DNA from 2 places in the Nitratireductor sp. ATLC21 genome. Region 1 is predicted to be linked to the other one. Evidence: predicted binding sites of a transcription regulator. Region 1 holds the regulator's gene; the other holds the start of a gene.
The links. The regulator PhoB, encoded in region 1, activates phosphate uptake and scavenging genes when phosphate is short. The targets are predictions, from matches to a motif close to TGTCATNNANCTGTCAT.
Positions count from the first base shown of each region.

Region 2: AC2CHD_RS03015 (UDP-2,3-diacylglucosamine diphosphatase) is a predicted target of PhoB. The motif match lies at 1,555-1,571, and genes of this name have one in related genera.

Region 1 covers NZ_JBXUOU010000003.1:603,119-606,527, reverse strand. Annotated here, with positions in the region: gene AC2CHD_RS17420 (response regulator) at 182-976, shown strand; gene AC2CHD_RS17415 (DUF1328 domain-containing protein) at 1,104-1,271, shown strand; gene AC2CHD_RS17410 (hypothetical protein) at 1,362-1,688, shown strand; gene phoB (phosphate regulon transcriptional regulator PhoB) at 1,739-2,425, opposite strand; gene phoU (phosphate signaling complex protein PhoU) at 2,463-3,173, opposite strand; gene pstB (phosphate ABC transporter ATP-binding protein PstB) at 3,196-3,409, opposite strand, start outside.
Region 2 covers NZ_JBXUOU010000001.1:599,790-603,198, reverse strand. Annotated here, with positions in the region: gene AC2CHD_RS03020 (NADP-dependent malic enzyme) at 1-1,310, opposite strand, end outside; gene AC2CHD_RS03015 (UDP-2,3-diacylglucosamine diphosphatase) at 1,620-2,450, shown strand; gene dgcA (N-acetyl-D-Glu racemase DgcA) at 2,475-3,409, opposite strand, start outside.

The DNA of each region.
Region 1 (3,409 bases):
TCTTGTCTCCCAATGAAGCGGGCACATCGATATCGCCCGCGCCACCACTCTTCCATACGAAACAGAACGCCACCGAGCAGAAATCGTTCCCTGCTTATGGAACATTTTCGCACAACAGGCGTTTTGACCTCATAAATATGCATTATTCCCATTGCCACATTACGAGGGAGACCTGAAATCCATGACCTTGTCAGCGCGTATCGCACCGCACCTTCCATATCTGCGGCGCTTTTCCAGAGCCGTCTCCGGCTCCCAGACGAGCGGTGACGCCCTGGTGGCCGCGGCGCTTGAAGCGCTGATTGCCGACACAAGCATTTTCCCCGAAGCGTCAACGGACAAAATCGCGCTCTTCAGGCTTTTCACATCGCTCTTTGAAACGCTCGATGTGCGCATCCCCGAAAGTGCCCCGACATCCGCTTGGGAGGAACGCGCTTCGAGAAACTTGTCGTCACTTGCACCCCGCCCACGCCAGGCGTTCCTTCTGGTGGCTGTCGAAAACTTCCGTCCGGAGGAAGCGGCGGAAATTCTGGAAACCGACATGAATGGCATCAATGCGATGCTGCACGAGGCCAGCGAGGAAATCTCCCGTCAGGTGGCCACCGACATCCTCATCATCGAGGATGAGCCCTTGATCGCCATGGATATCGAGGAGATGGTCGAAAGCCTCGGTCATCGCGTCGTCGGCAACGCCCGCACCCACAAGCAGGCTGTCGAGATGTTTGCCAAAACCCAGCCCAAAATGGTGCTGGCAGACATTCAGCTTGCAGATGGAAGCTCGGGCCTTGATGCGGTGAACGAGATTCTTGAAGGGGCGACAGTCCCTGTGATCTTCATCACAGCCTTCCCGGAGCGTTTGCTGACTGGCGAGCGCCCGGAGCCGACTTTCCTTGTGACGAAGCCTTTCAGCCCGGAGATGGTCAAAGCGCTGATCAGCCAGGCGCTTTTCTTCGATCACCAGGCTCGCGCGGCGGCCTGAGGCAGCGCAACACCTTTCTGATGAAAAAGGTCGCCTTCGGGCGGCCTTTTTGTTTGCCGGTTTTCTTTCTCCGGGAACCAATCTCCGTGGATAGCGTTTAACTGCCATAACTAAACGGAGAGACAGAATGCTTTACTGGGCACTTATATTCCTCGTCGTCGCTCTTATCGCCGGCGCCCTTGGTTTTGGCGGTATTGCAGGCGCTTCCGCAGGGATCGCACAGATCCTGTTCTACATCTTTCTCGCCCTTCTCGTGATTTCTCTGGTCATGGGACTGATTAGAGGGCGCGGTTAAACGAGTACATCTGACGTAAACGAATGCGGCATCCGACGATGCGGACCATCCATGGCTTCCGCGTCGGGCAGACAGTGAAAGGAGAACGCCATGGAACATATCGCTGCGCTTCTTCTGGTTGTCGGCTGCTCCGGCAACATGGCTGAATGCCGCGAACTTCCCGCCCCCGCTCCGATTTACGAAACCTTTGAGGAGTGCGAGGCCGAGAAGCCCATTTCCCTGCGCGAGCTTGAAGGTGAGGCGCCACGGGTGATGGCAACGTGCGTCTTTGTGGATCCTGCACTCGTCTACGATGACGCTGTGCTGGAGTGGGACATCACCAAAGACGGGAAGCTGACGGCCTCTCTGGAACCGGTCAACAGCTTCGCAGTCGCTCACAATGAGCATGCGCGTCAGAAGAACATTTTCACCGAGTAATCAGACAACAGCTTCAGCAAAAACCCCGGCCAAGTGCCGGGGTTTTTGTCTCAGGCTTCTCGAATGGCGTAGCCTGCACCGCGAATGGTGCGGATCACATCGGGAAGCCGCCCCTGGTTCACGGCCTTGCGCAACCGGCCCACATGGACATCCACGGTGCGCTCGTCGATGTAAATCGTCTCACCCCATACATTGTCGAGCAGCTGGCTGCGCGAAAAGACCCGCCCCGGATGCTGCATCATGAATTCCAGCAAGCGAAACTCTGTCGGCCCCAGACGGATCTCATTCTTGCGCCGGTAAACGCGATGCGATTCGCGGTCGAGCACAATATCGCCCACAGACAGCACCGTTGAGAGAACCTCAGGCTTGGCTCTGCGCAGGAGCGCCCGCACACGCGCGACGAATTCCGGCGTCGAAAACGGCTTGACCAGATAGTCGTCGGCACCGGTGGAAAGACCGCGAACGCGGTCGCTTTCCTCACCGCGCGCGGTGAGCATGATAATGGGAAGACGCTCGGTTTCAGGACGCATGCGCAGCCGGCGGCACAGTTCGATGCCTGATACGGCCGGAACCATCCAGTCCAGAACGAGCAGATCCGGGACATTCTCCTGCAACCGCACCTCGGCTTCATCGCCGCGCGAGATCATCTCTACCTGATACCCTTCCGCCTCCAGATTGTATTTCAACAGGACGCAGAGCGGTTCGTCGTCTTCAACGACCATGACCTTGGGGGCAATCATGGAAGGCATTCTCCTAAAGCATTGCTACGGCCGTTCAGGCATCCGTATCGACCGTCATCTGTGTTTCATCAAGCTTCGGCCGCTGGACCGGAAGCTGCTCCCCCGTCACCACATAATAGGCATTCTCGGCGATATTCGTCACATGATCGCCAATGCGTTCCAGATTTTTCGCGCAGAAGAGAAGATGCGTGCACGAGGTGATGTTGCGCGGATCTTCCATCATATAAGTCAGCAATTCCCGGAACACCGACGTATACTGAATGTCGATTTTCTCGTCGTCGTCGCGTAACTGGATCAAGGCATCGGCATCGCGCTTCACGTAATGCTCGACCACAGCATTAACCTGCTGCAGCACCAGGCCTGCCATGGCATCTATGGAATGCGCTAGTGTTCGCGGTGTAGCGCTCTGGCCCACCGCGCTGACGCGCTTGGCAATGTTCTTCGCAAGATCACCGATACGCTCCAGGTCGGCTGCCATGCGAATGGCACCCACAACGCTGCGCAGATCCTGTGCCATCGGCTGGCGCTTGGCGATCAGTGTGATGGCGCGTTCGTCGAGATCGCGCTGCTTGGCGTCCATGATCGTGTCATCGGAGATAACGCGCTGCGCCAGCGCGGTATCGGAATGAAGAAGGGCATTGGTGGAGGCGCGGGTCATCGCACCGGAGAGATCGCCCATATCGCGAATGAGGCGGTCGATCTCACCGAGTTCCTCATCGAAGGAGCTGACTGTGTGCTCGCCCATGATCTGGTTCCTTATCTGTGCGTCAACCGAAGCGACCGGTGATGTAATCCTGGGTCCGCTTGTCATCCGGATTGGTGAACATCTTGTCCGTCGGACCTTCCTCGACAAGGTTGCCCAGATGGAACATGGCCGTGCGCTGCGAAACGCGCGCCGCCTGCTGCATGGAGTGCGTAACGATGACGATCGTGTAGTTCTCGCGCAGTTCGTCGATCAGCTCCTCCACCTTGGCGGTGGCG
Region 2 (3,409 bases), on a different contig from region 1:
ACCAGACCCGAGCGGAACACGAAACGGTTCAGCCGATCAAGGTACTGGTCCATGTCCTCAATGGGGCGTGCGGCAACGCCGCTCTTCATAGCCGCTTCTGCAACAGCCGGAGCGATGCGCAGGATGAGACGTGGGTCGAAGGGTGAAGGGATAAGGAAATCCGGACCGAAGATCGGTGTCTCAGCGGAATAGGCACGCGCCGCGACATCAGAGGGTTCTTCGCGAGCCAAGCCGGCGATTGCCTTCACAGCGGCACGTTTCATTTCCTCGTTGATGGCGGTCGCCCCGACATCGAGTGCTCCTCTGAAGATGTAGGGGAAGCACAAAACGTTGTTCACCTGGTTTGGGAAATCCGAGCGCCCGGTGCAGATCATGGCGTCGGGCCGTGCTTCGCGCGCCACGTCCGGCATGATTTCGGGCACGGGATTGGCGAGCGCAAGTATCAGCGGCTTTTCGGCCATGTTCGCCAACATTTCCGGCTTTAGAACACCGGCTGCCGAAAGCCCGAGGAAAACATCTGCACCACCGATCACTTCGGCCAGCTTGCGGGCCTTAGTGTCCTTCACATAGGGCGCTTTCCAGCGATCCATCTCCTCCTTGCGGCCTTCGTAGACAACACCGTGCCGGTCTGTCAGCCAGATGTTGTCGGTTTTTGCGCCGAGCGAAACAAGCAGATTGAGGCAGGCGAGCGCGGCAGCTCCCGCACCAGACGAAACGATCTTGGCCGAAGCTATGTCCTTGCCTGCCAGTTCGAGACCGTTCAGAACGGCGGCGGCGACGATGATTGCAGTGCCATGCTGATCGTCGTGGAACACGGGGATGCCCATGCGCGCCTTCAACTGCTCCTCTACCTCGAAGCATTCAGGCGCTTTGATATCTTCAAGGTTGATGCCGCCGAAGGTGGGTTCGAGGGCGGCGACGGTTTCCACCATGCGATCGATTTCAGGCGCGTCGATCTCGATGTCGAATACGTCGATGCCGGCGAATTTCTTGAAAAGGACGGCCTTTCCTTCCATCACCGGCTTGGATGCAAGTGGACCGATATTGCCGAGCCCCAGCACTGCCGAACCGTTCGAGACCACGGCCACGAGGTTTGCGCGGGCCGTATAATCGGCAGCGCACTTCGGATCATCATGGATGGCCATGCAGGGGGCGGCGACACCGGGTGAATACGCCAATGCCAGATCGCGCTGGTTGCCCAAAGGCTTGGTTGCTTGGATTTCCAGCTTGCCGGGGGTTGGGTGACGGTGAAAGAAGAGCGCAGCTTCGTCGAATTCTGATCGCTGCGGCTTCTTGTTGTCGGACGACATTGGCTGCTCCACATTATGGCTCTGGCGGCGTGGCCGTTTGGCTTGCGGCATTGCATCCGAGCGTCGCGCAATTTTGTGAAAAGGCTCCGACGCTCGCACGGCCTGATTCATCTCCTGTGCTTAGGCGCTCGCAGAGGCTTTTTCCAGCGTTGAATGTCGCGAAGCAGTTTCATGCGCTGGAATCATGCCGCGACCGGATATTTTGCGGTCTGCTGGAGCCGATTTTCCGTATTGAAACGGTAGTCGTCATATGTCTGTGACATGAATCGGGCCATAGAATGCGCGACTTAACAAGGCTCAGGCGGGACAATGACCGGCGCTGAACACCGCAGATTTCGCGCACTCTTCATTTCAGACGTTCACCTCGGCTCGAAACCGGCAAAGGCCGAGTTTCTGATCGATTTTCTGCGCTATCACGATGCAGACAAGATCTATCTGGTCGGTGACATCGTCGATGGTTGGCGCCTCAGGCGTTCATGGCACTGGCCGGCGGCACATAACGACGTGGTGCAGAAGCTTTTACGCAAAGCGCGCAAGGGTGCCGAGATCACATATATCGCCGGGAACCACGACGAGTTTCTTCGCTCGTTTCAAGGGATCCATTTTGGTGGAATCGTCGTGGCTGACCGGGTGGTTCATGAGACGGTCGACGGGCGAAAGTTCCTCGTCATTCACGGTGACCAGTTTGATCAGGTCGTGCACAACGTACGCTGGCTCGCCTATCTCGGCGACAAGGCGTACGATCTGGCCATTGTCGTCAACCGCGTGATCGGGCGGGTGCGGCGTGTGCTGGGACGACCTTACTGGTCCTTCTCCTCATGGGCGAAGATCAAGGTCAAGAAGGCGGTCAAATTCATTAGCTCCTTCCAGGACGTGCTTGCGCAGGAAGCCCAGCGCTCCGAAGTTGACGGTGTTATCTGCGGTCATATCCACCATGCTGCGATGGAGGATATCGGCGGGGTCACCTACATGAACACGGGCGACTGGGTGGAAAGCTGCACGGCCCTTGTCGAGCATTTCGACGGGCGCTTTGAAATCATCACCTGGGCACAGGTTCTCGGTGCGAACCCTGCGGTCGCCGAGGTCCGGGAAAAGGGGGTGGTGACTGCATTTCAAAGAAATCGGATCAAAGCCGCCTGAGCACTTTCGATACCCGGAAGGCATTTACCCCCAGAGCTGCGGTGAGGGCGGTGAGACCAGCGAACCGGAATAGGAGAGCCCATGAGGGCGATCCTTGGCCAGAAGCAGTGGCCCGTCCAGATCCACGTAATCGGCGCCCTGGGCAAGCAATACAGCGGGCGCCATGGCGAGCGACGTCCCGACCATGCATCCCACCATCACGCCGAAGCCCATTTCACGTGCGCGGTCTCGCAATTCCAGCGCTGCGGTCAGGCCGCCCGTCTTGTCCAGTTTGATGTTGACGAAGTCATAAAGCCCCGCAAGGTCGGGGAGGCTTTCGGCGGTGTGCACGCTTTCGTCCGCGCAGATCGGCACAGGATGCGGGATTTCGCGCAGGAGCTCATCCTTGCCGGCGGGCAGGGGCTGTTCAATCAGAGCAACGTGGAATTCCGCCGCCGCCAGAATGTTCTCGCGGATATTCTTTTCCGTCCAGCCTTCATTCGCATCCACGATAAGGCGGCTGTCGGGGGCCGCGCCTGCCACCGCATGAATGCGCGCCGCGTCGTTTTCTCCGCCCAGTTTCACCTTCAAAAGCGGACGGGTTGCATGCGCGCGCGCCTGGGCGGCCATTTCCTCAGGCTCAGCGAGAGAAATCGTGTAGGCGGTTTGAAGGGGGCGCGGGGGGATGGTGCACGCAGTTACGGAAACGCGCCGACCGGAGAGTTTCGCTTCCAGATCCCACAGCGCGCAGTCGACGGCATTGCGCGCCGCTCCGGCTGGCATGGATTTGGCGAGATCAGCGCGGCTGATACCGTTGGCGATGTCCTCTCGCATCGCTTCAATCTGGCTGATCACGCTCTCCTCAGACTCGCCATAACGGGGGTAGGGCACACATTCTCCCTGCCCACGGACACCGTTTTCGCTCACCGTGCAGGTGACGACTCGCGCCTCCGTTCGCGAGCCTCTGGAGATCGTGAAAA